DNA from 2 places in the Exiguobacterium sp. s64 genome. Region 2 is predicted to be linked to the other one. Evidence: riboswitches for the same ligand, from Rfam matches in the RefSeq annotation. Region 2 holds a riboswitch; the other holds the start of a gene.
The links. A riboswitch is a leader RNA that binds a small molecule or an ion and turns the genes downstream of it on or off. The one in region 2 is predicted to bind FMN.

Region 1: linked by a shared signal. The riboswitch ahead of ribD (bifunctional diaminohydroxyphosphoribosylaminopyrimidine deaminase/5-amino-6-(5-phosphoribosylamino)uracil reductase RibD) and the one ahead of KNP64_RS11030 (ECF transporter S component) in region 2 are both predicted to bind FMN.

Annotation. Positions count from the first base shown of each region.
Region 1 is NZ_JACSLH010000004.1:89,051-93,465, reverse strand. Features, by position in the region: gene ribB (3,4-dihydroxy-2-butanone-4-phosphate synthase) at 1-712, opposite strand, end outside; gene ribE (riboflavin synthase) at 712-1,353, opposite strand; gene ribD (bifunctional diaminohydroxyphosphoribosylaminopyrimidine deaminase/5-amino-6-(5-phosphoribosylamino)uracil reductase RibD) at 1,334-2,413, opposite strand; FMN riboswitch at 2,566-2,708, opposite strand; gene KNP64_RS07950 (undecaprenyl-diphosphate phosphatase) at 2,802-3,614, opposite strand; gene KNP64_RS07945 (homing endonuclease associated repeat-containing protein) at 4,065-4,415, shown strand, end outside.
Region 2 is NZ_JACSLH010000007.1:46,936-51,350, forward strand. Features, by position in the region: gene KNP64_RS11010 (NAD(P)/FAD-dependent oxidoreductase) at 1-474, shown strand, start outside; gene KNP64_RS11015 (NAD-dependent epimerase/dehydratase family protein) at 511-1,365, opposite strand; gene KNP64_RS11020 (hypothetical protein) at 1,493-1,735, shown strand; gene KNP64_RS11025 (HesB/IscA family protein) at 1,777-2,133, opposite strand; FMN riboswitch at 2,231-2,372, shown strand; gene KNP64_RS11030 (ECF transporter S component) at 2,532-3,119, shown strand; gene KNP64_RS11035 (nucleotidyltransferase family protein) at 3,249-3,773, shown strand; gene KNP64_RS11040 (NupC/NupG family nucleoside CNT transporter) at 3,886-4,415, opposite strand, start outside.

The DNA.
Region 1 (4,415 bases), on a different contig from region 2:
CACCTTTGACGAGTGCGACGTGCTCTTCCCGGTCGAGGACGTTCCGATACCCGATCAATCGGAAGTCCCCTTTCACCGAGGGGAGCGATACGTCCGCCTCTCGACTGGCGAGGTCTGTCTCCATATAGCGGACGAGCGCCTCAATCGTGATGAATTTTAAATCATGCTCTTCCGCGACGCGTGCGAGGTCCGGCACCCGGGCCATCTCGCCGTCCGGGCGGATAATCTCACAGATGACGGCGACCGGTTCACTTCCGGCGAGTCGCGCCAAATCGACCGACGCTTCCGTATGTCCACGTCGTACCGAGACGCCACCTTTTTTCGCGATGAGCGGGAAGATATGTCCCGGACGTTGAAAATCAGCCGGACGGGCGTTGATGTTCGCGAGTTCGCGCACTGTATGCGCCCGTTCGCTCGCCGAGATGCCCGTCGTCGAATCGATGTGATCGACGCTGACCGTGAACGCCGTCCCGTGTGGATCGGTGCTGTTTGCGACCATCGGCTGCAAGTCGAGCCGGACGGCCACTTCTTCGGCGAGGGAGGCGCAGACGAGTCCTTTCCCTTCCGTGATGAGGAAGTTCATCGTCTCTGCGGTCATTTTATCCGCGAGCATGACGAAGTCCCCTTCGTTCTCACGGTCCTCATCGTCGACGACGATAATCGGTCGTCCCATCTTCAAGTCTTCGACTGCTTCTTCAATCGTGTGGAACATTACCATCCCGCCTTTCCATACCCTTGCGACGCCAGCGATTCGAGCGTCATCGGTTTTTGACTTACGAGTTTTTCCATATATTTAGCTAACATGTCAAATTCCAAATTGACCGCGTCTCCTGCCTGTTTCATCCCGAGCACCGTCTCACTGTAAGTATGCGGGATAAGCGACAACGTGAATCCGCGTTCGGTGACATCAAACACCGTCAAGCTCGTCCCGTCGACCGAAATCGAACCTTTCGGGACGATATAGCGGAGGAGCGACGGCTCACAGCTGATGTCGACATAGACGGCGTTCGCCAGCGACCGTTTTTTGACGATGCGTCCGACCCCGTCGACGTGACCCGAGACGAAATGGCCGCCGAAGCGTCCGTTCGCGGGCATGGCCCGCTCCAAGTTGACGCTCGTACCGGGGCGGACCCCGTCGAGACTCGACGCCTTGAGCGTCTCCGGCATGACGTCGACCGAGAAACTGTCGCGGTCGAACGTCGTCACGGTGAGACAGATGCCGTTGACGGAGATGCTGTCACCGAGCTTCACATCCTCGAGGACGACCTGTCCGGCGAGCGTGAGCCGGAGAGACGGACCGTTCCGCTTTACTGCCTTGACACTGCCAATCTCTTCAACGATTCCCGTGAACATCGGACTCCTCCTTTCGCATGATCAGTTTGATATCGGTGCCGACCGTCTCGACCGATTGAACCTCATACCGTTCGACCGCATCGAGCGGCCCATCATGATGCGAGCGGTAGAAACCGCCCTTGCCGCCGAATACGCGTGGCGACTGGTACATGACCCACTCGTCGACGAACTGTCCGTCCAAGAGTGAAGTGACGAGTGTCGGTCCCGCTTCGACGAGCAGGCGGCCGATGCCGCGTGCGTAGACGTCTTGCAGGACAGCTTCGAGCGACGTGTAGTCGGCGATTTCGACGCCATTCGCTGTCAGCGCGTCACGTTTTGTTTGGTCGTCCGAAGTCGTGTACAGAAGCACCGGTACGTCGGTCGCCGTTCGGACGAGCTGACTCGAGAGCGGCGTACTCAACTCACGGTCGAGCACGATTCGGAGCGGTTGTGTCGTCTCACGGTCGAGCCGGACGGTGAGTGCCGGATCGTCGGCGAGGACGGTGCCGACACCGGTCAAGACGGCATCGACCGTCGACCGCAGTTCATGGACGTCCCGTCTCGCTGCCGTCCCCGTCACCCACTTGCTGTCACCAGTATCGAGGGCGACTTTGCCGTCAAGACTCGTCGCGGTCTTCAAGACGACGTAAGGCCGTCTCGTCTCGAGCGAACGCAAGAACGCCACATTGAGCGCTCGTGCCTCACGCTCGAGCAGTCCGACCTCGACTTCAATCCCGGCCGCTTTCAACCGGGCGATGCCGCGCCCTGACACGAGCGGGTTCGGGTCTTCCATCGCGACGACGGCACGCTTGATGCCGGACTCGACGAGCAGATCGGCGCACGGTGGCGTCTTGCCGTGATGCGAGCACGGTTCGAGCGTGACGTAAATCGTCGCACCGTACGCGGCAGCGCCGGCCATGCGGATGGCGTGCACCTCGGCGTGCGCTTCTCCTGCCTTCAAGTGGGCACCGAACCCGACGACCCGGCCGTCCTTGACGACGACGGCGCCGACGCGCGGGTTGATGCCGGTCGATGAGGCGAACTTGGCCAATTGGATGGCTTGTTGCATGTACTGATTCATAATCTCCCTCCTTGTTTCGCACAAACAAAAAGACCTCAAGGAATGATCCTCAAGGTCTCGGTGGGAGGTGTAGGTCGTCATTTGGGCAAGCCAAATAAGCGTTTTCTTTACAGAAAAACGTACGACGAACTACAGGTCGCGCGGACCTGTTCTGTTTCCTTCTCCCATCCAGACTATACTGTCGGCTCTAGAATCGCACTAGATCCACCGTTCGCACACGTGCGCCCGGGTCACGGACTTAAGGCTCGCGCCTATCACCGCCGGTTGGGACTTTCACCCGACCCCGAAGGAATATTTGTTTGTACGATTCCACTTTAGCGCAAAAATAAATCGATGGCAAAACGAAATGCGCAAAAAGGCGCCGCTCGTTTGAGCAGCGCCTTCAGAATCATGCCAAGAATAGGACGACGAGGAGACCGACGATCCAGCAATAGAACGAGAAATATTTGAGTTCGCCTTTTGCCATGATGTGTTGGAACCATTTGAGCGAGATGGCCGTGAGCGCATACGAGGCGATGAACGCCAAGATGAGCGGTCCGAACAGTTCGCGCGTTTCCGGATTCGTGAACAGCGCCGGTCCATCTAAAATCATCGTCCCGAGACTGACCGGGATGAATAAGAAGAACGAGAAACGGAGCGCCGACTCTTGTTTGATGCCGAGCAGCATCGCCATGACAATCGTGGCGCCGGAGCGGCTGATTCCTGGGATGAGGGCGACCGCCTGGGCAAGACCGATTAAAATCGCGTCGCGGAGCGTGATGCCGCCGTCACCTTTGTTCCCACGCATGTTGCGGATGAACCAGAGCGCGAGGCCGGTCAAGATGAGCGTATAGCCGACCGTGGCGACACCGCCGAGCGTCTCGCCGATCCAATCGCCGAACAAGACGCCGAGCAAACCGGCCGGTACGGTCGCGACGAGCAAGAGTCCGATGAACTTGACGTCAATCATCGTCTCGTCGCTGCGATCTTTCTTAAATAAGAACGTCCATAGACTCGCGATGAGACGGACGACGTCTTTGCGATAAATCGTCAAGACAGCGAGTAGCGAGGCAAAGTTCACGAAAATCTCGAACGAGAGTCCCGGTAATTGGATATCAAACAGCTCTTGGAAGATGACCAAGTGACCGCTTGACGAGATTGGGATCGGCTCCGTGAAGCCTTGAATCAAACCGAGCAGTAAGTAGAACAACCATATTGTCATATCATAATATCCTCTTTTCGTTTTTACATCAATTCCATTATTTTAGCAGACCACCTATTCCACTGACCACCCTTTCAAAAAAATTCGTTATTTTCAAAACTTTCATTGATTAGTCTGAAAATTAAATTTATTATAGAAGAGTACTCAACTGGTGCAACGGTGATGACCCCATTGGCCAGTTGGGTACTTTTTCGTACAGAATATGACATTTCAGTCACCATAAAACTTTTTGTTTACAATTGAACCCATTTACTATTAAATTTGTAATAGAACTGTTACCATTTTTTCTAATTTCATACCAGACCTTAGACCTATCCCGTTTCAAATTTGGTATGAAAAACTTGAAAAATGCACTTATAAATTGTAAAAACTGGCCGATAGTATGATTGTAGAAGCAATTTCGTAATCTTTGTCGGTTCAGATATGAGTCCATGGAAGGAGGAACCATCATTGAGTCAAACGCTATCCACTAAATCCCACCACTTGTCCACCGAGCAACAGAGGATGATTCACTGTATCCGTCTACTCGGCGACTTGTTGAAGGAACGTCCACGTCGCTCTGTGTATCGTCGCTTCGCGATGGAACAAAGCTGGCCATCTCCCGAGTCGATTATCCGACAGTTCGGGTCATGGGCCGAGGCGCTCGCCATCGCCGGCTACGAATGGCATGGAGAGGCGACCGTCGACCTCCCGGATAAAATGCCGAAGTACACGCGCGAAGATATCATCGAGACGCTTGCCCTCTACTCGCGTGACATGGGATCGATTATCACGCTCAAAAAATATCAGGAATGGCGCAAG
Region 2 (4,415 bases):
GAAGGCATCGCCAAGGAAGTCCATATCGTTCACCGCCGTGACCGTTTCCGTGCCCACGAGCATACGGTCGAGCAAATGAAGGCCTCGACGATCAACGTGTGGACGCCATATAACATTGAGTCACTTTCAGGTGAGACACACATCGAGTCGGTCGAATTGACGGACAAAGACGGCGAATCGAAATTCGTCGAAATCGACGACCTCATCTGTAACTACGGTTTCGTCTCATCGCTCGGCCCAATCAAAAACTGGGGCATGGAGTTCGAGAAGAACACGATCCGCGTCGACTCACGCATGGAGACGACGGTCGCCGGCATCTTCGCCTGTGGTGACATCGCGACTTATGAAGGAAAAGTGAAATTGATTGCGACAGGCTTCGGTGAAGCCCCGATCGCCATCAACCAAGTGAAGCAGCTCGTCGACCCGACAGCGCGTCACCCACAACATTCGACTTCGGTATTTGCCGGGAAATAACGATGTGGCCCTCATCGCGATGATGAGGGCCATTTTTCATTTGCGGATTGTTTGTACAATGACCCGGTCGAGCCAGTCGTCGAGTTGGGTGAAGACGAACCCGGCCTTTTTCGCCTCGGCAATCGACATATAATAGTCGACGTCCGTATCGTACGGCGACGACTCGCCATCTTTGATAATCTGGACCGGTTTATTTAAGTGATGGCCGATCCGTTCCATGAGTGCCCCGAGCGAGATGACCCCTTCACTCGCCGCGTTGAACGGTCCGGTCACGTTCGCCCGACCGACCCATTCTAGAAAGGCGGCCGCCTCAAAGCTTGAGATGAACCCCATCTTCGCTTCCGGGTGATGCAGTACGATCGGCTCTTCCCGTCGGACGGCGTCGATATAAAACTTGAGACGGTCTGTATAGTCGTCGGGTCCGAGCACGATTGGCAAGCGGACCGTCGCGACCGGGAACGAGGCGCGATGGAAGAAATAAGATTCAGCCTCTCGCTTCCCTTGCCCGTAATCATGTTCGGATTCGAGATGATAGTCATGATGGAGCGGATTGAAATCACTTTCTTTCAACTCGGCGCCTGGCGCATAAACCGACATCGTCGACGTGAGCACATATTTACCGACTTGGTCCATGAAAGCGTCCGAGGCGATCTTTGCCTGGTACGGGTTAAAGCAAATATTGTCATAGACGAGGTCGTAATGGTCGCGTGACAAATCTTTCATCGTCGCCACCGACTGTCGGTCCCCTCTGATCGACCGGATGCCCTCCGCCTCGGGTACTTGCAGTTGTCCACGCGTCACAATCGTCACATCGTCACCGGCCTCCGCCAACCGAAGCGCTAACCGCTTTCCAAAATAGCGTGAGCCACCGAAAATCAATACTTTTCTCATCGTCCCTGCCCCTCCTACATGAAATGACATCTCTTTTCATTTTCCCTTGCATCCTCTCGACTAATCTTCCACATCCTTGAATATTTTTGTTATTCTTATATATATAGAGAAGAAAGAGGCGAGACGCATGCATCAGATCACATTAGAAAAAGGATGGTCGTGTGAATTACCGACACAATATGCCATTTACCAAAGCTTATCGGACTTCAGCCGTTACTCGGTCCTTGACCAAGAGGAAGAGAGCGTCTGTTCGTTCCGCATCACGAACGACACGTGTAAAATCACAGCGTTTCGTCCTTGGCAACATCAAATCGAGTTAGACGCGGCTTCGAAACTCATTCGATTAATTCTGATTGAAGAGACAGACTGAATACAAAAAAGGCCAATCATGAGACATGATTGGCCTTTCGTTTAGCAATCCCCAGGTGTCCCGGCGTTCGATGCCGTCCGGAAACTCGAGCCGCAACCGCACGTGGCGATGGCGTTCGGATTTTTAATCGTGAAGCCGCCTCCGAGCATCGACTGCTTATAGTCAATCTCGAGACCGTCGACGACCCCGTGATCGGCTTCCGCGACGATGACACGGACACCATAGTGGTCAAACTGAACGTCCTTGTCTGTCTTATCCTCATCAAACCCCATCCCGTAAGACAGGCCGGTACACCCGCCCCCTTGCACTTTGATCCGCAAGTACTGGTCGTCGGGGCGTTCGGTCTGTTTCATCATATCGATGACTTGTAATGCGGCTGATTCTGTCAAATGAATCATCTGAACTCCTCCTTCGTTATCTTAACTTCAAGTCAACTGACTTGAGATTTTGTGAAATATCTTGTATAACTAAACTGTAACAAAAAAAATTAAATCGTTCCATCTTCGGGGCAGGGTGAAATTCCCGACCGGCGGTATTGAAGACAAGTTCTTCTCAGCCCGTGAGCGAGCAAGGCGTTGCTTGCTGATTTCGTGAGATTCGAAAGCCGACAGTAAAGTCTGGATGGGAGAAGATGGCGGCATCCGACCGATATCCGGATGTTTTCTTCGGCGTGGTCTAAACACCGATGAGAACATCTATTTCGTATGCGCGTAAACTCTCCCGATTGTTTGATACAATCGGGTTTTTCTATGCGACGGGTGCCATTCATCAAGGAGCGACAAAAGGAGAGATTTTGATGAAAACAACGCGCAACAAACGATTGACAACACTGGTGACGCTATCGATGCTCGGGGCCATTTCTTTTGTCCTCATGCTCTTTAACTTCCCGCTGCCTTTCCTACCACCGTTCCTAAAAGTGGATTTCAGTGACATTCCCGCGCTCGTCGCCGGGATCGTGTTCTCCCCACTCGCAGGCGTCGTGGTCGTCGCTCTAAAAAACGTCCTCTACTATGTCTTCAACGGTGGCGGCGTTCCGGTCGGCGAAGTCGCGAACTTCTTTGCAGGCGTCGCCTTCATGTATCCGGTCGCATGGTTCTACCATAAACGTAAAACGAATAAAGCGCTCGCTTCAGGCCTCGTGGCCGGTACGATCACGATGGCACTCAGCTTGGCAATCTTGAACTATTTGCTCATCTTACCAGCCTACGCGTTCTTCTTCGGCATGACCGAGATGGCACAACCGGCAGTCAAAACGGACCTCGTCCTATACGGTATCTTGCCGTTCAACTTCATTAAGGCCTTGTTGATCAGCGCCTTGTTCGTCCCACTCTTCCTCAAATTGAAGCCGTGGATCGAACGCCAGCGCATGCAACTTCAAGCTTAAACGTAAAGCACCTGGACGTCAGTCTAGGTGCTTTTTGTATAGGTACGCTATGCTAATGAGAGAATAGGAGGAGATGGATTGAACACGACTGAAGATGTGACCCATTTTTTAGAGACTGATGTGGAACTGATGCGTCTGTTGACAATCGTCGCTTCGCTCGATTTACCCGATTGGTGGATTTGTGCCGGATACGTGCGGGCAAAAATATGGGATGACGCGCACGGCTACGAAGTACCGACGCCGACCGAGGACGTCGATGTCATCTACTTTGACCGATCTCACATCGACGAGGCGATTGAAAAACAGTATGAGGCACAACTGCACGACCTGTTACCGAACGTCCCTTGGTCGGTCAAAAACCAGGCCCGCATGCATCTGGTCAATCAATTGCCACCGTATCAATCTGCGGTCGACGCCTTGGCCCATTTCCCTGAGACGGTCACGGCCATCGGTGTCAGTCTCGACAAGAACGGACGTTTAAGGTTGGCCGCCCCTTACGGTATCGACGACATAGTCGAACTAAAGTTACGACCGACCCCGGCCTTTGCGAACGACGCTTCACACCATCATATTTATCGAGCCCGGATCAATAAAAAGAATTGGCAAGCCACTTGGCCGAGACTCCAAGAAGTGGATATACCTCGTCAGGGATGATAAACACTAGTGAAACCGACCGCCTTACGGTCGGTTTTTGCTGTTCATTCATAAACGTCACAACGAAAAAGAGTGACCACCGAAGTGATCACTCTGAGTATACCGTGTTTGATTAGAGAAGAAGACCAGCGAGTGTCGCTGACATCAAGTTGGCAAGCGTACCTGCGAGAATCGCGAGGACACCCATGCGCGCGATGTCGTTCCGACGGTTCGGCGCCATTCCACCAAGACCACCGAGAAGGATGGCGAGTGATGAGATGTTGGCGAATCCACAGAGTGCGAACGCGATCATAGCTTCCGTACGTGCCGAGAGGTCACCAGAACCGATGATTGGTGCGAATTCAGAGAAAGCGACGAATTCGTTCAACACGAGTTTTTGTCCGAGGAAGCTACCGAATTGAACAGCATCTGCCCATGGCACACCGATCACGAATGCGAGCGGCGCGAACACATAACCAAGAATCAATTGAAGCGTGAGGCCGTCGAAACCGAACAAGCCACCGATTCCACCGAGAATCAAGTTAACGAGCGCGATCAATGAAACGAAGGCGAGAAGCATCGCACCGACGTTCAAAGCAAGGAAGAGACCGTCAGAGGCACCGCGAGCGGCTGCATCGACGAAGTTCGCTGCCTTGTTCTCTT